DNA from 3 places in the Solibacillus sp. FSL W8-0474 genome. Region 2 is predicted to be linked to each of the others. Evidence: a T-box and tRNA genes for the amino acid it is inferred to sense, from the RefSeq annotation. Region 2 holds a T-box; the other regions hold tRNA genes.
The links. A T-box is a leader RNA that pairs with one kind of tRNA and senses whether it is charged. The one in region 2 lies ahead of NYE67_RS13380 (valine--tRNA ligase), so its partner is inferred to be a tRNA-Val.
Positions count from the first base shown of each region.

Region 1 (7,357 bases), 2.5 Mb from region 2:
GTAAAGCGCGCGCAGGTGGTTCCTTAAGTCTGATGTGAAAGCCCCCGGCTCAACCGGGGAGGGTCATTGGAAACTGGGGAACTTGAGTGCAGAAGAGGATAGTGGAATTCCAAGTGTAGCGGTGAAATGCGTAGAGATTTGGAGGAACACCAGTGGCGAAGGCGACTGTCTGGTCTGTAACTGACACTGAGGCGCGAAAGCGTGGGGAGCAAACAGGATTAGATACCCTGGTAGTCCACGCCGTAAACGATGAGTGCTAAGTGTTGGGGGGTTTCCGCCCCTCAGTGCTGCAGCTAACGCATTAAGCACTCCGCCTGGGGAGTACGGTCGCAAGACTGAAACTCAAAGGAATTGACGGGGGCCCGCACAAGCGGTGGAGCATGTGGTTTAATTCGAAGCAACGCGAAGAACCTTACCAGGTCTTGACATCCCGGTGACCACTATGGAGACATAGTTTCCCCTTCGGGGGCAACGGTGACAGGTGGTGCATGGTTGTCGTCAGCTCGTGTCGTGAGATGTTGGGTTAAGTCCCGCAACGAGCGCAACCCTTATTCTTAGTTGCCATCATTCAGTTGGGCACTCTAAGGAGACTGCCGGTGATAAACCGGAGGAAGGTGGGGATGACGTCAAATCATCATGCCCCTTATGACCTGGGCTACACACGTGCTACAATGGACGATACAAACGGTTGCCAACCCGCGAGGGGGAGCTAATCCGATAAAATCGTTCTCAGTTCGGATTGTAGGCTGCAACTCGCCTACATGAAGCCGGAATCGCTAGTAATCGCGGATCAGCATGCCGCGGTGAATACGTTCCCGGGCCTTGTACACACCGCCCGTCACACCACGAGAGTTTGTAACACCCGAAGTCGGTGAGGTAACCTTTATGGAGCCAGCCGCCGAAGGTGGGATAGATGATTGGGGTGAAGTCGTAACAAGGTAGCCGTATCGGAAGGTGCGGCTGGATCACCTCCTTTCTAAGGATTATTTCGGAATCATTCCCTCGGGGAATGAAACATTAACGTTTGCTGTTCAGTTTTGAAGGTTCATTCTTAATTGAATGGAATACTTCAAAACACTTGCTCCTGCGGTTACTCGTCGCAAATATGCGAAGAAGTAAAACAGGAAGCATATTTGTTCTTTGAAAACTGGATAAAACGACATTGAAAGCAATAAATCAAATTTCTATTTTATAGATTTTTAAACAAGTCAAGCAATTGACGTGTAAACTTAAATCTTAGATTTTATCTAAGTGTTAACTTTTGGTTAAGTTAATAAGGGCGCACGGTGGATGCCTTGGCACTAGGAGTCGATGAAGGACGGCACTAACACCGATATGCCTCGGGGAGCTGTAAGTAAGCTTTGATCCGGGGATTTCCGAATGGGGGAACCCACTATCTTTAATCGGATAGTATCTACACGTGAATACATAGCGTGATGAGGACAGACGCAGGGAACTGAAACATCTAAGTACCTGCAGGAACAGAAAGAAAATTCGATTCCCTGAGTAGCGGCGAGCGAAACGGGAAGAGCCCAAACCAAAGAGCTTGCTCTTTGGGGTTGTAGGACACTCTATACGGAGTTACAAAAGAATGAGTTAGACGAAGCGACTTGGAAAGGTCCGCGAAACAAGGTAAAAGCCCTGTAGTCAAAAGTTCATTCCCTCCAGAGTGTATCCTGAGTACGGCGGAACACGTGAAATTCCGTCGGAATCCGGGAGGACCATCTCCCAAGGCTAAATACTACCTAGTGACCGATAGTGAACCAGTACCGTGAGGGAAAGGTGAAAAGCACCCCGGAAGGGGAGTGAAATAGATCCTGAAACCGTGTGCCTACAAGTAGTTAGAGCCCGTTAATGGGTGATAGCGTGCCTTTTGTAGAATGAACCGGCGAGTTACGATTACGTGCGAGGTTAAGTTGAGAAGACGGAGCCGCAGCGAAAGCGAGTCTGAATAGGGCGAATTAGTACGTGGTCGTAGACCCGAAACCAGGTGATCTACCCATGTCCAGGGTGAAGGTGAGGTAACACTCACTGGAGGCCCGAACCCACGCACGTTGAAAAGTGCGGGGATGAGGTGTGGGTAGCGGAGAAATTCCAATCGAACCTGGAGATAGCTGGTTCTCTCCGAAATAGCTTTAGGGCTAGCCTCGTGATTGAGAATACCGGAGGTAGAGCACTGTTTGGACTAGGGGGGCATCTCGCTTTACCGAATTCAGACAAACTCCGAATGCCGGATATTTATACACGGGAGTCAGACTGCGAGTGATAAGATCCGTAGTCAAGAGGGAAACAGCCCAGACCACCAGCTAAGGTCCCCAAGTAATCGTTAAGTGGAAAAGGATGTGGCGTTGCTTAGACAACCAGGATGTTGGCTTAGAAGCAGCCATCATTTAAAGAGTGCGTAATAGCTCACTGGTCGAGTGACGCTGCGCCGAAAATGTATCGGGGCTAAACGATTCACCGAAGCTGTGGATGCATACTTTGAGTATGCGTGGTAGGAGAGCGTTCTAATAGCGTTGAAGTCAGACCGGAAGGACTGGTGGAGCGATTAGAAGTGAGAATGCCGGTATGAGTAGCGAAACATGGGTGAGAATCCCATGCACCGTATGACTAAGGTTTCCTGAGGAAGGCTCGTCCGCTCAGGGTTAGTCGGGACCTAAGCCGAGGCCGATAGGCGTAGGCGATGGACAACAGGTTGATATTCCTGTACCACCTCCTCACCGTTTGAGAAATGGGGGGACGCAGTAGGATAGGGTAAGCACGCCGTTGGTTGCGCGTGTTCAAGCAGTAAGGCGTGTATGTAGGCAAATCCGCATACTATAACGTTGAGCTGTGATGACGAGCTCTTATGAGCGAAGTTCCTGATTTCACACTGCCAAGAAAAGCCTCTATCGAGGTGAGAGGTGCCCGTACCGCAAACCGACACAGGTAGTCGAGGAGAGAATCCTAAGGTGTGCGAGAGAACTCTCGTTAAGGAACTCGGCAAAATGACCCCGTAACTTCGGGAGAAGGGGTGCTTCTTTGGGTGCATAGCCTAGAGAAGCCGCAGTGAATAGGCCCAGGCGACTGTTTAGCAAAAACACAGGTCTCTGCAAAACCGTAAGGTGACGTATAGGGGCTGACGCCTGCCCGGTGCTGGAAGGTTAAGAGGAGCGGTTAGCGCAAGCGAAGCTGTGAATTGAAGCCCCAGTAAACGGCGGCCGTAACTATAACGGTCCTAAGGTAGCGAAATTCCTTGTCGGGTAAGTTCCGACCCGCACGAAAGGCGTAACGATCTGGGCACTGTCTCAACGAGAGACTCGGTGAAATTATAGTACCTGTGAAGATGCAGGTTACCCGCGACAGGACGGAAAGACCCCGTGGAGCTTTACTGTAGCCTGATATTGAATTTTGGTACAACTTGTACAGGATAGGTAGGAGCCAGAGATCCCGGAGCGCCAGCTTCGGAGGAGGCGTCGGTGGGATACTACCCTGGTTGTATTGAACTTCTAACCCATGCCCCTTAGCGGGGTAGGAGACAGTGTCAGGCGGACAGTTTGACTGGGGCGGTCGCCTCCTAAAGAGTAACGGAGGCGCCCAAAGGTTCCCTCAGAATGGTTGGAAATCATTCGAAGAGTGTAAAGGCATAAGGGAGCTTGACTGCGAGACCTACAAGTCGAGCAGGGTCGAAAGACGGGCTTAGTGATCCGGTGGTTCCGCATGGAAGGGCCATCGCTCAACGGATAAAAGCTACCCCGGGGATAACAGGCTTATCTCCCCCAAGAGTCCACATCGACGGGGAGGTTTGGCACCTCGATGTCGGCTCATCGCATCCTGGGGCTGTAGTCGGTCCCAAGGGTTGGGCTGTTCGCCCATTAAAGCGGTACGCGAGCTGGGTTCAGAACGTCGTGAGACAGTTCGGTCCCTATCCGTCGTGGGCGTAGGAAATTTGAGAGGAGCTGTCCTTAGTACGAGAGGACCGGGATGGACACACCGCTGGTGTACCAGTTGTCTTGCCAAAGGCATCGCTGGGTAGCTATGTGTGGACGGGATAAGTGCTGAAAGCATCTAAGCATGAAGCCCCCCTCAAGATGAGATTTCCCATTACGCAAGTAAGTAAGACCCCTGAAAGACGATCAGGTAGATAGGTTCGAGGTGGAAGTGCGGTGACGCATGTAGCTGACGAATACTAATCGGTCGAGGACTTAACCACATTTTATTGCACAAATTCAATGAAACGTTTATCCAGTTTTGAAAGAACGATAAATTATAAAAAATGCTTGACCTTCGAGTAAAGTATGATATAATGAATCTTGTCTTTTAAACAAAATAGTCTAGTGATGATGGCAAAGAGGTCACACCCGTTCCCATACCGAACACGGAAGTTAAGCTCTTTAGCGCCGATGGTAGTTGGGGGCTTCCCCCTGTGAGAGTAGGACGTCGCTAGGCTTTTATACCCAGGAGGATTAGCTCAGCTGGGAGAGCACCTGCCTTACAAGCAGGGGGTCGGCGGTTCGAGCCCGTCATCCTCCACCATTTCTAAATGCCGGTGTAGCTCAGTTGGTAGAGCAACTGACTTGTAATCAGTAGGTCGAGGGTTCGACTCCTTTCGCCGGCACCATTTAGAGAGCCATTAGCTCAGTTGGTAGAGCATCTGACTTTTAATCAGAGGGTCGAAGGTTCGAGTCCTTCATGGCTCACCAGTTTTATATTGTCTGCTGCGGGTGTGGCGGAATTGGCAGACGCACTAGACTTAGGATCTAGCGCCGCAAGGCGTGGGGGTTCGACTCCCTTCACCCGCACCATTTTAATTTCAAATACTGTCAGAGTAAAAATATCTTATGCATTTTGCGGAAGTAGTTCAGTGGTAGAACACCACCTTGCCAAGGTGGGGGTCGCGAGTTCGAACCTCGTCTTCCGCTCCAAAAATGCCGGGGTGGCGGAACTGGCAGACGCACAGGACTTAAAATCCTGCGGTGAGTGATCACCGTGCCGGTTCGATTCCGGCCCTCGGCACCATCTTTACTTTATATTTTGCGCCCGTAGCTCAATTGGATAGAGCGTCTGACTACGGATCAGAAGGTTGTGGGTTCGACTCCTGCCGGGCGCGCCATATTTCGGAATGTAGCTCAGCTTGGTAGAGCACTTGGTTTGGGACCAAGGGGTCGTAGGTTCGAATCCTGTCATTCCGACCATTATTTAGGGGCCTTAGCTCAGCTGGGAGAGCGCCTGCCTTGCACGCAGGAGGTCAGCGGTTCGATCCCGCTAGGCTCCACCATGAACCTTGAAAACTGAACAAGCAACGTTAATGAAACAAGCTTCTTAAATGAAGCAAACAATAGATTTCAACTTTTAATTAAGTTGAATCGCTAGCAAAGCAAATGAGCTTTCAAACTACTTTTATGGAGAGTTTGATCCTGGCTCAGGACGAACGCTGGCGGCGTGCCTAATACATGCAAGTCGAGCGGATGATGAGAGAAGCTTGCTTCTCTCTGATTTAGCGGCGGACGGGTGAGTAACACGTGGGTAACCTACCTTATAGATTGGGATAACTCCGGGAAACCGGGGCTAATACCGAATAATACTTTTAAACACATGTTTGAAAGTTGAAAGACGGTTTCGGCTGTCACTATAAGATGGACCCGCGGCGCATTAGCTAGTTGGTGAGGTAACGGCTCACCAAGGCAACGATGCGTAGCCGACCTGAGAGGGTGATCGGCCACACTGGGACTGAGACACGGCCCAGACTCCTACGGGAGGCAGCAGTAGGGAATCTTCCACAATGGACGAAAGTCTGATGGAGCAACGCCGCGTGAGTGAAGAAGGATTTCGGTTCGTAAAACTCTGTTGCAAGGGAAGAACAAGTAGCGTAGTAACTGGCGCTACCTTGACGGTACCTTGTTAGAAAGCCACGGCTAACTACGTGCCAGCAGCCGCGGTAATACGTAGGTGGCAAGCGTTGTCCGGAATTATTGGGCGTAAAGCGCGCGCAGGTGGTTCCTTAAGTCTGATGTGAAAGCCCCCGGCTCAACCGGGGAGGGTCATTGGAAACTGGGGAACTTGAGTGCAGAAGAGGATAGTGGAATTCCAAGTGTAGCGGTGAAATGCGTAGAGATTTGGAGGAACACCAGTGGCGAAGGCGACTGTCTGGTCTGTAACTGACACTGAGGCGCGAAAGCGTGGGGAGCAAACAGGATTAGATACCCTGGTAGTCCACGCCGTAAACGATGAGTGCTAAGTGTTGGGGGGTTTCCGCCCCTCAGTGCTGCAGCTAACGCATTAAGCACTCCGCCTGGGGAGTACGGTCGCAAGACTGAAACTCAAAGGAATTGACGGGGGCCCGCACAAGCGGTGGAGCATGTGGTTTAATTCGAAGCAACGCGAAGAACCTTACCAGGTCTTGACATCCCGGTGACCACTATGGAGACATAGTTTCCCCTTCGGGGGCAACGGTGACAGGTGGTGCATGGTTGTCGTCAGCTCGTGTCGTGAGATGTTGGGTTAAGTCCCGCAACGAGCGCAACCCTTATTCTTAGTTGCCATCATTCAGTTGGGCACTCTAAGGAGACTGCCGGTGATAAACCGGAGGAAGGTGGGGATGACGTCAAATCATCATGCCCCTTATGACCTGGGCTACACACGTGCTACAATGGACGATACAAACGGTTGCCAACCCGCGAGGGGGAGCTAATCCGATAAAATCGTTCTCAGTTCGGATTGTAGGCTGCAACTCGCCTACATGAAGCCGGAATCGCTAGTAATCGCGGATCAGCATGCCGCGGTGAATACGTTCCCGGGCCTTGTACACACCGCCCGTCACACCACGAGAGTTTGTAACACCCGAAGTCGGTGAGGTAACCTTTATGGAGCCAGCCGCCGAAGGTGGGATAGATGATTGGGGTGAAGTCGTAACAAGGTAGCCGTATCGGAAGGTGCGGCTGGATCACCTCCTTTCTAAGGATTATTTCGGAATCATTCTCATGGAGAATGAAACATTAACGGTTGCTGTTCAGTTTTGAAGGTTTATGAATGAATTTTATAACTTCTAAGAGGGCCTATAGCTCAGCTGGTTAGAGCGCACGCCTGATAAGCGTGAGGTCGATGGTTCGAGTCCATTTAGGCCCACCATATAAATTCTTTATATACCTCTTAATAAAACATTGGGGCCTTAGCTCAGCTGGGAGAGCGCCTGCCTTGCACGCAGGAGGTCAGCGGTTCGATCCCGCTAGGCTCCACCAATTTTATTTTTTCGTTCTTTGAAAACTGGATAAAACGACATTGATAGCAATAAAACAAATTTCTATTTTATAGAAATGTAACAAGTCAAGCAATTGACGTGTAAACTTAAATCTTGGATTTTATCCAAGTGTTAACTTTT
Region 1 is NZ_JBBOQJ010000001.1:112,827-120,183, forward strand. It holds rRNA gene NYE67_RS00530 (16S ribosomal RNA) at 1-976, shown strand, start outside; rRNA gene NYE67_RS00535 (23S ribosomal RNA) at 1,264-4,192, shown strand; rRNA gene rrf (5S ribosomal RNA) at 4,313-4,428, shown strand; tRNA gene NYE67_RS00545 (tRNA-Val) at 4,440-4,515, shown strand; tRNA gene NYE67_RS00550 (tRNA-Thr) at 4,525-4,600, shown strand; tRNA gene NYE67_RS00555 (tRNA-Lys) at 4,607-4,682, shown strand; tRNA gene NYE67_RS00560 (tRNA-Leu) at 4,700-4,784, shown strand; tRNA gene NYE67_RS00565 (tRNA-Gly) at 4,830-4,904, shown strand; tRNA gene NYE67_RS00570 (tRNA-Leu) at 4,910-4,998, shown strand; tRNA gene NYE67_RS00575 (tRNA-Arg) at 5,016-5,092, shown strand; tRNA gene NYE67_RS00580 (tRNA-Pro) at 5,098-5,174, shown strand; tRNA gene NYE67_RS00585 (tRNA-Ala) at 5,182-5,257, shown strand; rRNA gene NYE67_RS00590 (16S ribosomal RNA) at 5,379-6,933, shown strand; tRNA gene NYE67_RS00595 (tRNA-Ile) at 7,031-7,107, shown strand; tRNA gene NYE67_RS00600 (tRNA-Ala) at 7,142-7,217, shown strand.
Region 1: it encodes a tRNA-Val, which carries the amino acid that the T-box ahead of NYE67_RS13380 (valine--tRNA ligase) is inferred to sense. The anticodon was not compared.

Region 2 (7,357 bases):
CTACAACGCAAGGTGACATAAACTTACCTACCGACAGTCCGTGAGCCCGTGCTATTCCTTCTACAAACGACAATGTAGAGCCCTTTCCATTTGTACCGGCAAAATGTACGACATTTAATTGCTTTTCAGGATGTCCCAATATAGTTAGAGCCGATTCAATTGCCGCTAATCCCGGCTTAATTATTTGTTCACTTTCCACTTGCCACCGCTCTTTATAAAGGTTTAATAACGGAATCATGAAATCCACCCTTTCTTTACAAATAGACTTCGTACTTCAGCGATGAAATATAACGAGCCCGTAATAACAAGCAGTTCATTCTCCGCCAGTTTTGCCTTTTCTGTTTCAATCAACTGTTGCCAATTCGAATTCATAAACTTCTTAGCATGGTTACTTTGTTCGAAAAGCTGATTCGCTGTTGCAGCGCGCGGTAAATTTATCTGAGTAAAATGCATCTCAGCAGCGAATTTATCCATTAATTCAATACTGACAGCATGGTCTTTATCTTGTAATGCTGCGTAAATAAACTTTACTTTATGATGTGGGGCAAATTCTTTTATTGTTTCGACTAATGCCATGGTGCCTTCAGAATTATGTGCACCGTCTAATATGACATTGCCGGTCACCCTTTCAAATCGGCCATCCCATTTTGCCTCATGAAGTGCTTGTTTTACTTTTTTTTCATCAACAGATGGCAAGAACAATTTCACTGCAGTAATTGCCAGTGCGGCATTTTCCTTTTGATGCTCACCGATCATAGCCATTGTTATATTGCTGATATTTATATCTGATACATAGTCGAAATTCGAGTTTTTATTGTTTTCAATATAAAATTGCTCATTTATCATATAGATTGGTGCATGTAATTGAATCGCCGTTTCTTTAATCACCGATAATGCTTCTTTATTTTTCACTCCTACAACTACAGGTTTCATTGTTTTTATAATCCCGGCTTTTTCTGCTGCAATTTCCCCATAACTTTCACCAAGCATATCTGTATGCTCTAATGAAATTGTTGTAATGACGCTTACTTCCGGTATGACAACATTGGTCGAATCCAAACGCCCTCCGATTCCTGTTTCAAGCAAAACGACATCTACCTGTTGTTCTGTAAAATATTGCAGGGCAAGGAGTGTCATAAACTCAAAGAAGCTCGGAAACTTGCCATCCAATTTTTCTTTAATTACTTCACTCAGCTGATTCGCGATATTTAGAAAATCTTCATCAGAGATTTGGTTTTTATTTATAGTCACCCGTTCATTTGCTCGTTCTAAATGAGGAGAGATAAAAGCACCTACCGTTAAACCATGCGCCATTAAAATTTCACGTGTCGCATTTAAAGTAGAACCCTTTCCATTCGAACCTGCAAAATGAATAAATTTATTTTTTTTCTCCGGATTGCCAAGTGCATTTAAAATCATTTTGGCTGACTGTAAAGGTTCTCCTTTGTATTGGCTTGCTTTTAATTGAAAAATAAAATTTGTACACTGCTCAATCGATTGAAACATTTAATTTCTCTCCCTAGTAAGGCTAATATGTAATCAATTATATTATAGCGAAATAAAAAGAAAGAGGCACCGAATTCCGGCACCCCTTTCGTATAAATTACATGTTTTTTAATTCTGCAATACGTTTTTCAACCGTTGCATATTTCGCTTCATAGTCGGCTAACTTTTCACGTTCAGTTGCTACTAATGCTTCTGGTGCCTTTGATACAAAGCGTTCATTAGATAATTTACCAGAAACTAATTTCACTTCTTTTGCCCACTTTTCAAGCTCTTTTTCAAGACGTGCAATTTCTTCATCAATATTGATTAAACCTGCAAGCGGCATGAAGATTTCTGCGCCTGATACAACTGCCGACATTGCTTGTGCTGGTGCTTCAAGCTCTGTACCGATTGTTAAGCCATCAGGGTTACAGAATTTTTCGATGTAACCTTTGTTCGCTTCAAGAACTGCTGCAATACCAGCATCTTTTGCCGATATCGTCATCGCTACTTTTTTGCTCATCGGTGTATTTACTTCTGCACGAATGTTACGTACTGAACGGATAATATCCATTAACAGCTGCATATCGCCTGCTTCTGCCGTAAAGTTGAATGCTGGGTTTACAGTCGGCCATGCAGCTACTGTAATAGACTCCCCTTCATGTGGCAAGTGCTGCCAAATTTCTTCTGTTACAAATGGCATGAAAGGGTGCAGTAAACGCATTGTATTGTCTAAAACATAGGCAAGTACTGAACGTGTTGTTAATTTCGCTGCTTCATCTTCACCGTATAATGGTAATTTCGCCATTTCGATATACCATGAACAGAAATCATCCCAAATGAAGTTGTATAGCTCACGTCCTACTTCACCGAACTCATATTTATCAGATAAAGTTGTTACACGGTCGATTGTTTCATTCAAGCGTGAAAGAATCCATTTATCCGCTGTTGAAAGGTCACCTGTTAAATCAATTTGCTCATATGTTAAACCTTCCATGTTCATTAACGCAAAACGAGAGGCATTCCAAATTTTGTTTACAAAGTTCCATGTAGATTCTACTTTTTCTGTAGAGTAACGTAAATCCTGACCAGGAGAAGAACCTGTTGCCAAGAAGTAACGTAGTGAGTCCGCGCCATATTGACCGATTACATCCATTGGGTCAACGCCATTTCCTAGTGACTTGGACATTTTACGACCTTCTGCATCACGTACTAAACCGTGAATCAACACATCTTGGAATGGGCGTTTACCAGTAAATTCTTTACCTTGGAAAATCATACGGCTTACCCAGAAGAAGATGATATCATAACCAGTCACTAGTGTGTTTGTTGGATAGTAACGTTTGTATAAATCTGCTTCTTCATTTGGCCAATCCATTGTAGAAAACGGCCATAAAGCACTTGAGAACCACGTATCCAATACGTCTTCATCTTGTGTCCAGTTTTCTTTGTCGGCTGGTGCTTCCTTACCAACATAAATTTCGCCTGTTTCATTATTGTACCAAGCTGGAATTTGGTGCCCCCACCATAATTGACGGGAAATACACCAATCATGGATATTTTCCATCCAACGGTTATATGTGTTTTCGAAACGGTTTGGCACGAAGTTTACTTTTTCATTTTCATCCTCTTGCATTTTTAATGCTTCTTCTGCAAGTGGTGCCATTTTTACGAACCATTGTTTTGAAAGGTATGGCTCTACTACTGCATTTGTACGCTCAGAGTGTCCTACTTGGTGTGTATGCGGTTCAATTTCAATTAATACGCCTGCCTCTTGTAAATCGGCTACAATCTGCTTACGGCACTCGAAACGATCCATGCCAGCATATTTACCAGCTAAATCATTCATTGTACCATCTTCGTTCATTACTAAAATACGTTCTAAATTATGGCGATTTCCTACTTCAAAATCGTTCGGGTCATGTGCTGGCGTCATTTTTACGACACCTGTTCCAAATTCCATATCTACGTAATCATCCGCAACGATTGGAATTTCGCGACCTACGATTGGAAGGATAACCGTTTTCCCTACTAAGTGTGCATAACGTTCATCGTTTGGATGTACAGCTACACCTGAGTCACCTAGCATTGTTTCTGGACGTGTAGTTGCTACACGTAATTTTCCAGAGCCATCTGCCAATGGGTATTCCATATGATAAAATGCGCCTTCTACTTCTTTATGAATTACTTCAATATCAGAAAGTGCAGTTTTTGCAGCTGGATCCCAGTTAATAATACGTTCACCGCGGTAAATGTAACCTTTTTCATACAGCTTAACGAATACTTCTTTAACTGCTTCTGATAAGCCTTCATCTAATGTGAAGCGCTCTTTTGAGTAGTCAAGACCTAAACCAAGTTTTGCCCATTGCTCACGAATATGTGAAGCGTATTCTTCCTTCCATTCCCACGTCTTTTCCAGGAATTTCTCGCGGCCTAAATCATATCGTGAAATGCCTTCACCGCGTAGTTTTTCTTCGACTTTTGCCTGTGTCGCAATACCCGCGTGGTCCATACCCGGTAACCAAAGCGCGTCATATCCCTGCATACGTTTCATACGGATTAAAATATCCTGTAATGTTGTATCCCAAGCATGACCAAGGTGTAGTTTCCCTGTTACGTTCGGTGGTGGAATAACGATAGAATACGGCTCTTTATCGCTCGTTGGATCTGCTTCAAAAAACTTACCGTTTAACCACCATTCATAGCGGCCGGCTTCTGTTGACTTTGGATCATACTTTGTTGGCATTGTAATTTCCGTCATGATGAATCTCTCCTTTTCAAATACAAGTTGAATAAAATAAAAAACTCCCTTCGCCTAAAAAAGGACGAGGGAGTTAATTCGCGGTACCACCTTTAATTCCGAAGGGTTTAGTCAAGCGATCGCATACTTTGTCACTTGCCTCTCTCAGTCGCTCATGAACACTATGTTCAATTCGCGTCTTCGCTCGGCTACGTTCCTCGTCTGACAAGCGCTTTCTTTAAACCCTGTGATTTAAATGTCAAGCGCTCGCATACAATGCGGCGTTACTATGCCCAATCGGCACTTCATTCGATAACGGTGTCAAACCGGAACTCAGCTACTGCTATTTCACTAAGTCAGCTCCTAGGCTACCTTCTGTAAGTATGATGTAGAAACTTTTCAGCTACTGTTTCCTCTCTGCACATCATGTTCATACATACTCTTCCTATTCAACGCTTCAAATATATAGTTAAAATAATTCTAAGCTGTTTTTTATGAAATTTCAAGTATCATATTCATTATCGGAAAACACTTTTTTTAATTTCTAAACATATACTATGCAAAAGGAGTTTGGAAATTGCGAAAAAATTATAATCCTTTCTTATTACCTCCATGGTTACGAAAATTCCGATTTTACATGAGATATTGCATTCTACCGCTGACAATTTTCCAGGCAATACGTACAATACTCATTCCGACAACAGGCGATATCATATTATTAGCCATACTAATTTTATTTTGCTACTTATTATTGACAGATTTTATTTAAGCTTGGTTTTTTAAACAAAAAAGCCTGGGACAAAACGAAAACTATCTATTTTTTCAAAGAAAAAATAGATAGTTTTCTGCTTCTGCCAAAATTGATTTCCGTTACGGGGACGCTTTCCGGGGGCACGGCCTGAGCCTGTAGTCTCAGGCGTCGCGCTATTCCCCCAGGAGTCGCCCCTTCACTCCAATCAATTCACACAGTATCAATTTCTTAATAAGATTATTTTCCCTTATAAGAAGAAATTTCTACTTATGTCCCAATCCCTTTTATTATTTTTTTAATTGAATTTGGACACGGCTGTATGCATCTGCTAACTGCTCCAAAAAATCAATTTCTTCTGCTGGAAGATGCTGAGCCTGTCGTTGCACTTCCTCATGAAATAAAATATGGCTTTCAACCTCTTCTTCCTGTTGGTCTGAAGTAGCCATATGCGGAATTGGCTCGACAGTTTCTTTAATTTCTTTAATTTCTTGAATTACTTCCACTTCCTTCTCCGCCTTTACTTCCTTTACCTCATCGATTTTCTTAACTTCTTCTATTGCTTGTACTTTTCTTTCCACATTACAATTAACTTGCCAGCTACATGAACAGTACCCGTTATTTGGTTCTAGTTTTATTTCATTTATTTGCAGAGAAACCTTTTCAATCTGATCATTTGGGAAATCAACCGAAAAAGGCAATGCATATTCAAAATAGCCGTAATCCTTTTCTATATCGATATGCTCAATATATATGCCTTCCTCTATTTCCTCCTCTCTCGCTTTATGGTCAAATTGTATATTTCCTTTTACTACATAAATACCTCTTATCACTACAGAATCTTCATTAAATTCTTCATGCCATTTCGGTTCAACTACTATTTTTGAATTTTGTTGGATATTCCCTAATTGCTTTGGAAATGTAAACGTTTCATTCATTTGCCATTGTTGCATAAAAATCCCCTCCCTACGCTTACATTATGCATAGAAAGGGGATTTATGAGTTTATTAAGTAAGATTATCTTGCTAATTTAGCAAATACATGATGGAATGCTTGCACTGTTTTAGCGATATGTTCTTCTGTATGCGCTGTTGAAATAAACAATCCTTCAAATTGTGAAGGTGGTAAGAAAATGCCTTCTTCCGCCATTAATTTAAAGTATTCCGCAAACAATTCTAAATCAGAGCTTTTTGCTGTTTCAAAATCAATTACCTCTTCGTTTGTAAAGAAGAAACCAATCATTGAACCTGCACGATTCACAGTATGTGGAATATTATATTTCGTTGCTGCTGCGCGGAAACCTTCTTCTAGTTGGTCACCTAGTTTACGGAAATATTCATACGATTCTTTATTTAAACGAGATAGTGTTTCATAGCCAGCCGTCATAGCAAGTGGGTTGCCTGATAATGTCCCCGCTTGATAAATCGGACCTGCCGGTGCAATTTTCTCCATTATTTCACGTTTACCACCAAACGCACCTACTGGTAAACCACCACCGATAACTTTACCTAAACATGTAAGATCCGGAGTTATACCATAGTACTCCTGTGCACAACCGTAATCGACGCGGAAGCCTGTCATTACTTCATCAAAAATCAAAAGTGTTCCATTTTCCTCAGTTAGCTTACGCAAACCTTCCAAGAAACCTGGTTGAGGTGGTACAACCCCCATATTTCCTGCAACAGGCTCTAAAATAACAGCTGCCAGTTCTGAACCAAATTTTTCAAATACTAATTTTGCAGACTCTAAATCGTTGTATGCAACTGTTAAAGTATTTTTCGCAATATCTGCCGGTACACCAGGAGAATCCGGTAAACCAAGCGTTGCTACACCTGAACCGGCTTTTATTAAAAGGGAATCACCATGACCGTGGTAAGAACCTTCAAATTTCAAAATTTTATCGCGTCCTGTATAACCACGTGCCAAACGTAATGCAGACATCGTTGCTTCAGTTCCAGAAGAAACAAAACGAATCATTTCAACAGAAGGTAGGCGGTCCATTACAAGCTTTGCTAATTTGTTTTCAGAAAGTGTTGGAGCACCAAACGATGCACCTTTCGCAGCTTGGTCCTGAATAGCAGATACTACTTCAGGATGTGCATGTCCTAAAATTAACGGACCCCATGATAATACATAGTCAATATATTCATTGCCATCAATATCTTTAATTACCGCGCCTTTGCCCGATTCCATAAAAATCGGATCCAAGTTTACTGATTTAAACGCACGTACAGGCGAGTTTACCCCACCTGGCATTAAGTCAACAGCTTCTGTAAATGCTGCTTTTGATTTTTCATAACTAGTCATATTATTTTTCCTCCAGCCAACGACAAACGTCTTTTGCGTGATACGTAATAATTAAGTCAGATCCTGCACGCTTCATA
Region 2 is NZ_JBBOQJ010000001.1:2,645,551-2,652,907, forward strand. It holds gene NYE67_RS13370 (bifunctional folylpolyglutamate synthase/dihydrofolate synthase) at 1-238, opposite strand, end outside; gene NYE67_RS13375 (bifunctional folylpolyglutamate synthase/dihydrofolate synthase) at 235-1,506, opposite strand; gene NYE67_RS13380 (valine--tRNA ligase) at 1,604-4,246, opposite strand; T-box leader at 4,304-4,687, opposite strand; gene NYE67_RS13390 (alanine racemase) at 5,264-5,926, opposite strand; gene hemL (glutamate-1-semialdehyde 2,1-aminomutase) at 5,991-7,280, opposite strand; gene hemB (porphobilinogen synthase) at 7,282-7,357, opposite strand, start outside.

Region 3 (7,357 bases), 1.2 Mb from region 2:
GCGTATTACTGACAGCCTGTGGAAATGATAAAACAAGCAGTACCGACTTAGCTACAACAGGGCAAACTGAAAGCTCTCAGGAGGTCATCCAGATGAACGAAGCATTATTAGGGAAATGGCAAGGTATGATTGAAATCCCGCAGTCACCATTGGAAATTATTTTGGATTTGCAAAAAACAGGGGGGAATATATCGGTTCCAGCCCAAGGATTAAGTGAATTTTCATTTGAATCTGTTCAATATAATGATAGTGAAATAGAGATTAAAATTGATTTGGCAGGGTCTTTAATAAAAATAGAAGGGACTTATGAAAAGGAACAAATAGAAGGGACGTTTACACAAAATGGACAAACATTTTCGATTACTTTAAATCCATATACAGAGGCTTCTATAACATATGAAGAGCATACCGTTCCTGTTTTAGGAGGGGAATTAAAGGTAGCCCTACAAGTGCCAGAACAACCAACAGGGGAGCTTGTTATTATCCATGCTGGTTCAGGACCAACGAATAAAGATGGAAATACTATTGGTGGTGGATCTAATAACAGCCTTAAGATGATTGCGGAAAGTCTAGCCGAACAGGGAATTGCATCAATACGGTTTGATAAGCGGGGTATTGGTGAAAATACAGCACTAATTGCAAAAGAAGAGAACTTAACATTTGAAATGTATGTACAGGACGTAACGTCAATCGTTGATTATGCTAAAAAAGACAGCCGTTTTACGGAGGTTCATTTACTTGGTCATAGTGAAGGTGCATTAATTATGGCAATCGCTGCACAAAAAGGCAATGTAGACTCACTTATCTCCATTGCTGGGGCAGGTAGACCGGTCGATGAGATTTTGATGGAACAACTAGCAGCGAGTCTACCACCTAATTTGTTGTTGGAATCTGAAAAAGCATTGGAGCAGCTGAAAGCCGGTAATAAAGTCGGGAAAGTTTCGTCTGAACTTCAGTCCTTATTTAGACCCTCTGTTCAACCGTATATGATTTCTTGGTTAAAATATAACCCACAGCAGGAAATAATGGATGTGAAAGTTCCTATACTAATCATACAAGGAAAAATGGATATCCAAATTACAGAAGAAGATGCGGAAAGTCTAAAATCGGCAAATAGCAAAGCACAGCTTCATTATTTTGATCATATGAATCATGTCTTAAAAGACATACAAGGAAATCGTGAACAAAATATAGCGAGTTATTCAAATCCCACGATACCATTGGCGAATGGTTTAGTGGAGAAAATTGTTAAATTCGTAAAATAAACAAAGTCCAGGAAAGAGGAGTTTTCCTCTTTCTGCAATAAAAAAATAAAAGACAAATTATTTCAATAAAGTGCTTGTATAAATTAAAAACGTTGCTATAATAATAAATGTACAAGGGAAACATTGTACATGAGGTACATATATAGTAGCGTTCCGAAGTAGCTCAGTTGGTAGAGCATCCGGCTGTTAACCGGCAGGTCGCAGGTTCGAGTCCTGCCTTCGGAGCCATTTTTTTTTGCCTTTTTGTATTGTGGAAAAAAATAAAAACATTTTTTAAAAAAAGTTTTTAAAAAGGCTTGCATGATAGTGAAAATGATGATATTATAAATCTTGTCTTAAAGAGAACGTATCATTTACATAACGGCCCGTTGGTCAAGTGGTTAAGACACCGCCCTTTCACGGCGGTAACACGGGTTCGAATCCCGTACGGGTCACCATTTAAGGCTTCATAAAAAAATAAATTAGTAACACTTGTTATGTATGGAGGATTAGCTCAGCTGGGAGAGCACCTGCCTTACAAGCAGGGGGTCGGCGGTTCGAGCCCGTCATCCTCCACCATTCATTTTTTAACAGTGTTGCATCATTTGTCGGAGGGGTAGCGAAGTGGCTAAACGCGGCGGACTGTAAATCCGCTCCTTAGGGTTCGGCGGTTCGAATCCGTCCCCCTCCACCATCTTTAAAATGTTTGGGGTATAGCCAAGCGGTAAGGCAACGGATTTTGATTCCGTCATGCCCTGGTTCGAATCCAGGTTCCCCAGCCATTTTTTTATTTTTTTCTGAGCCATTAGCTCAGTTGGTAGAGCATCTGACTTTTAATCAGAGGGTCGAAGGTTCGAGTCCTTCATGGCTCACTTTTATTTTATAAATTTAGAAGTGCACTTAAACTTAAAAACTACAATCCTTTACTTATATTAATGAGTAAAGGATTTTTTGCATATTAAAGGGAAAACCGTTTGGGAAATCGAAATTTCAATAGAGAGTTTAGCTGAGCATAGAATAGCCGACCAAATATTAAGATTTCGTAAGGGGATGGGAAAATGAATAGAAAAATTTCAATTGTAGGGGTTCCGTGTGATTATGGTCAACAACGTCGTGGGGTGGATATGGGACCAAGTGCTATTCGATATGCAGGCTTGCAACAACGTTTAGTAAACCTAGGATTTGAAGTTGAAGATGAAGGCAATATTCAAGTAATTGAACGAAATGCAATTGACCAGAAAGACGAAAAGCTTCTAAATTTAGATGAAGTAATTAAAGTGAATACAGCACTTGCCGAGAAAGTATATGAAGTTGTAAAAAAGGATCATACACCTCTAGTACTAGGTGGTGACCATAGTATAGCAATAGGTACGTTAGCGGGACTTTCTATGAAGTATAAAAACTTGGGGGTAATATGGTTTGATGCCCATGCCGATTTGAATACGCCGGAGACAACACCGTCAGGGAATATTCACGGTATGCCTCTTGCTACAAGTATAGGGCTTGGGCATAAGCGATTGACTTCTATATTACATGGAGAACCAAAAATTAAAGCGGAAAATATAATTATAATTGGCGGGCGCTCAATTGATGAGGGAGAACGTGAATTAATAAAAACGCGTGGCATTAAAATTTATACGATGCATGAAATTGACCGGCTTGGAATGACACATGTAATGGAAGAAACGGTGAATTATTTTAAACAAAATCAAATAGATGGTATGCATTTATCTCTTGACCTTGATGCACTGGATCCTTTATACACACCCGGAGTTGGAACACCTGTGGCCGGGGGAATTACCTATAGGGAAAGTCATCTAGCAATGGAGATGATTCAGGAATCAGGATTGTTGACGTCTGCAGAGTTTGTCGAAGTGAATCCTATACTGGATGAACGTAATAAAACGGCTGATGTAGCAGTTGCGTTAATTGGTTCTTTGTTTGGTGAAACTTTAGTATGAATATTGTGAAAAAATGGGTATAGCATAATGAAATTTGTTATAATGGGAACACATATTTTTGCGGAAAAGACAAAATAATTTTTTTGAAAATGAAACCTTTTAAGAAACAATCCGTATATATAGAACAGCTGAAAAGGTGGAGAGGAAAGACAAATGGATGCGTTAGTAAATAAAAGAATAAAGCAAGTGCTTAAAGGTGATCAAAACGCATATGCCGACATTGTTAACCTCTACCAGCACAAGCTGTACCAAGTGTGTTTTCGAATGCTTGGAAATAAACAAGAAGCAGAAGATATTGCACAAGAGGCATTTATACGTGCCTATATTAATCTACATTCGTATGATCAAAATCGAAAATTTTCAACATGGCTTTATCGTATAGGTACGAATTTATGTATCGACCGTATTCGTAAAAAGAAGCCAGATTACTATTTAGATGCCGAAGTTGCTGGGACAGAAGGATTGGATATGTATTCACAGATTGCTGCGGATGAGCAATCACCTGAAGCAGCTATTGAACAAATGGAGCTTCAGGACAGAATTCAATTTGAAATCAGTCGCCTTCCTGACAAATATCGTTCGGTCATTGTTTTAAAATATATTGAGGAATTATCGCTCCAGGAAATCAGTGAAATTTTAGATATGCCGCTTGGTACAGTAAAAACCCGTATTCACCGTGGTCGTGAAGCGTTGAGAAAGCAGTTAAACAATTTGTAGGAGGAAGATACGCATGAAAACGTGTGCATCACAATTCGTGGATTATATGCACGAATATTTAGATGGTGATATTAGTCGTGAGCATGAACAATCATTGAAACAACATTTGCAGACATGCCCGGATTGCCAACAACATATGCATGAATTAAGTGACACGGTTGCGTTTATCAAGAGTGCAGCGCATATTACTGCCCCTCCAAGCTTTGAGGAACAAGTAATAAGTCGTTTACCGAAACGCAAAAGTTCTGTCGGCATAAAACGTTGGTTCCGTCAGCATCCGATGCTCGTTGCTGCTGCATTGTTTTGCTTGTTTATGAGCGCTACAGTGCTAAGTAGTTTCCCGAACGACAATCAATTTTCTGTGACAAAACAGCCAAATATAGTTGTTGAAGGGCAAACGGTAACAGTTCCCGCTGGTGAAGTTGTTAAAGGTGACATCGTTGTGAAAAACGGCGATATCATTATTGAAGGGGAAGTAGATGGGAATGTTACAGTAATAAATGGAAACTATATGGCTTCCACTGCAGTAGTTACAGGACAAGTCGAGGAAATCGATGAAATGTTCGAGTGGTTATGGTATAAAATTAAAGATGGCTTTAATGATTTGATGGCGGTCTTTAGCAATAAATAAATATCAGTTTTACTGAAAACCACATAAAAATAATTTTTTCCTGACGAATAGTGAAACTTTCTTCAAAAAAATGACGTTCTATTATAAAAAGCAAAGTCTACTCGTTCGGGTAGACTTTTTTCTGTTATGAAAGTTAATCATTGCCGGAATTATGCTATACTAAAGGCAATATGGATTAGCTATAAAAGGTGGGGGATGCCACATGCAAATAATTGAACAATTTACAGACATTGCTGCTGTAGAGATGATTTTTAAAGTGTTGGACGTACTGCTTGTTTGGTACGTAGTTTATAAGGCATTGACCCTCATTAAAGGAACGAAAGCCGTTCAATTATTAAAAGGGTTGCTGATTGTTGTTTTGGCAAAGTTTGCTACCTATGTTTTTGGTCTAGATACACTCGATTGGCTATTACAGGAAGTAATTGACTGGGGTTTCTTAGCAATCATAATTATATTCCAACCGGAAATTCGCCGGGCACTTGAGCAAATAGGGCGTGGGAAGCTTTTCCAACGTACTAATAATCAGCAAGATGATGAACAAACACGTTTAATTGAAGCTGTAAAAAAATCTGTGAGCTATATGGCAAAGCGTCGTATTGGAGCACTTATCTCAATTGAAAAAGATACGGGTCTAAATGAATATGTAGAAACAGGTATTAAAATGGATGCCGCGCTTTCTTCTGAGTTGCTAATTAACATTTTTATCCCAAACACACCTCTACATGATGGGGCTGTGATTATCCAAAAAAACCAAATTTCAGCTTCTGCCTGTTACTTACCGTTATCTGAAAGTGCATTTATTTCTAAGGAGCTTGGAACAAGACACCGGGCTGCACTTGGATTAAGTGAAGTGACAGATGCGATTACAATTGTTGTATCAGAGGAAACAGGTGCCATTAGTATTACAGCAAATGGTAACTTGCATCGTAACCTTACTATGACAGAATTTGAAGAACTATTACGTAAAATGTGGTTTGGTCCTGAGCAAGATTCTAACTTAGCTTCTAAGTGGACTTGGGGAGGGAAAAAGAATGGATAAATTATTCGATAGCCCGTGGATGCTACGTTTAACAGCATTATTTTTAGCTGCTGCTCTATTTTTATATATTCAAACTGAAGATAATCGAGCAGCAGATTCTGGTTCATCAAATGAAACAGATGTTATTACAAATGTGCCGCTTGAAGTGTATTATGATTCAGATAGTTTGTTTGTTACAGGGCTTCCCGAAACCGTCGATGTAAAAATTTCTGGACCGAAGGCAATTGTTTTAACAACAAAGCTGGAAAAGGATTACAAATTATTTGTCGATTTAAACTCATTGTTAATCGGTGAACATAGCGTTACAATACAGCAGGAAAACTTTTCTGAAAAACTAAATGTATCAATTGAACCGAAAATCGTTAATGTGACAATTGAAGAAAAAATTACCGAGCAGTTTCGTATAGAGCCTGAGATGAATAAAAGCCTTGTCGCCGAAGACTTCATCGTAAATAGGATGAGTGTAGAACCGACGAAAGTTGCCATTACCGGTGCAAAAAGTGTGATTGATAACATAAGCTTTGTAAAGGCAACAATTACAGGTGAAAAAGGTTTAAAAGAATCGTTTGAGCAAGAAGCTACTGTAAAGGTTCTTGACCGTGATTTAAATAAACTGGATGTGCGTGCTAATCCAGATAAGGTCAATGTTAAAGTAGAAATTAATGAATATAGTCGGGAAGTCCCGATTACATTGGTTGAAATTGGGGAATCAGTAGATGGGCTTAAGATTGAAAAGTTGTCGTCAGAGCCATCCCGCATCACTGTTTATGGGCCGAAAGCGGCAGTGGATGCTTTGGAAGAAGTAATTGTAGAAGTATCTCGTGAAAAAATTACCGAGTCTGGCTCCTATGATTTTAAAATTCCACTTCCAACAGGTGCAACAAAGTTATCGCAGAATAAACTTACGGTATATGCAGATGTATCAGGCGAGCCTGTTAGTGAAGAGGAAAGCGAAGCCAATGCAGATGAAAGTGTTGACAACGCGGAGTAAAACTTAACTACCAACAAAAACAATCAGTCCACATTAGGTGGTAAATTTAAAACGTATGTAATTTAAGCGTTGAAGGAGAGAAAAAGTAATGGGTAAATATTTCGGAACAGATGGCGTCCGCGGTGTCGCAAATAGTGAGCTAACACCTGAGTTGGCGTTTAAACTAGGTCGTATTGGCGGCTATGTGCTAACGAAGGATGCTAAAGATCGCCCGAAAGTATTAATTGGACGAGATACACGTATTTCTGGAGAAATGTTGGAAGGAGCACTTGTAGCAGGTCTTCTTTCGATTGGTGCAGAAGTTATGCGTTTAGGAGTGATTAGTACACCAGGTGTTGCTTACCTTACACGTGTCATGAATGCAGAAGCAGGTGTTATGATTTCAGCTTCGCACAATCCTGTGGCAGATAACGGCATTAAATTTTTTGGTCCAGATGGCTTTAAATTAACTGACGCACAAGAAGCCGAAATCGAAAGCCTAATCGATGCAGAGGAAGATACATTACCACGTCCTGTAGGAGCTGCTGTTGGTTCAGTGACAGACTACTTCGAGGGTGGACAAAAATATATTTCATACTTAAAACAAACTGTGGATGAAGATTTCGAAGGTTTACACGTTGCGTTAGATTGTGCGCATGGGGCAACTTCATCTTTAGCAACACATCTGTTTGCAGACTTAGAGGCTGATATTTCCACTATGGGTGCTTCTCCAGATGGCCTGAATATTAATGAAGGTGTCGGTTCGACTCATCCGGAAAAATTAGCTGAATTTCT
Region 3 is NZ_JBBOQJ010000001.1:3,857,167-3,864,523, reverse strand. It holds gene NYE67_RS19565 (alpha/beta fold hydrolase) at 1-1,265, shown strand, start outside; tRNA gene NYE67_RS19560 (tRNA-Asn) at 1,418-1,493, shown strand; tRNA gene NYE67_RS19555 (tRNA-Glu) at 1,628-1,702, shown strand; tRNA gene NYE67_RS19550 (tRNA-Val) at 1,748-1,823, shown strand; tRNA gene NYE67_RS19545 (tRNA-Tyr) at 1,855-1,938, shown strand; tRNA gene NYE67_RS19540 (tRNA-Gln) at 1,952-2,026, shown strand; tRNA gene NYE67_RS19535 (tRNA-Lys) at 2,044-2,116, shown strand; gene rocF (arginase) at 2,303-3,205, shown strand; gene sigW (RNA polymerase sigma factor SigW) at 3,359-3,922, shown strand; gene NYE67_RS19520 (zf-HC2 domain-containing protein) at 3,936-4,553, shown strand; gene cdaA (diadenylate cyclase CdaA) at 4,756-5,592, shown strand; gene NYE67_RS19510 (CdaR family protein) at 5,585-6,583, shown strand; gene glmM (phosphoglucosamine mutase) at 6,672-7,357, shown strand, end outside.
Region 3: it encodes a tRNA-Val, which carries the amino acid that the T-box ahead of NYE67_RS13380 (valine--tRNA ligase) is inferred to sense. The anticodon was not compared.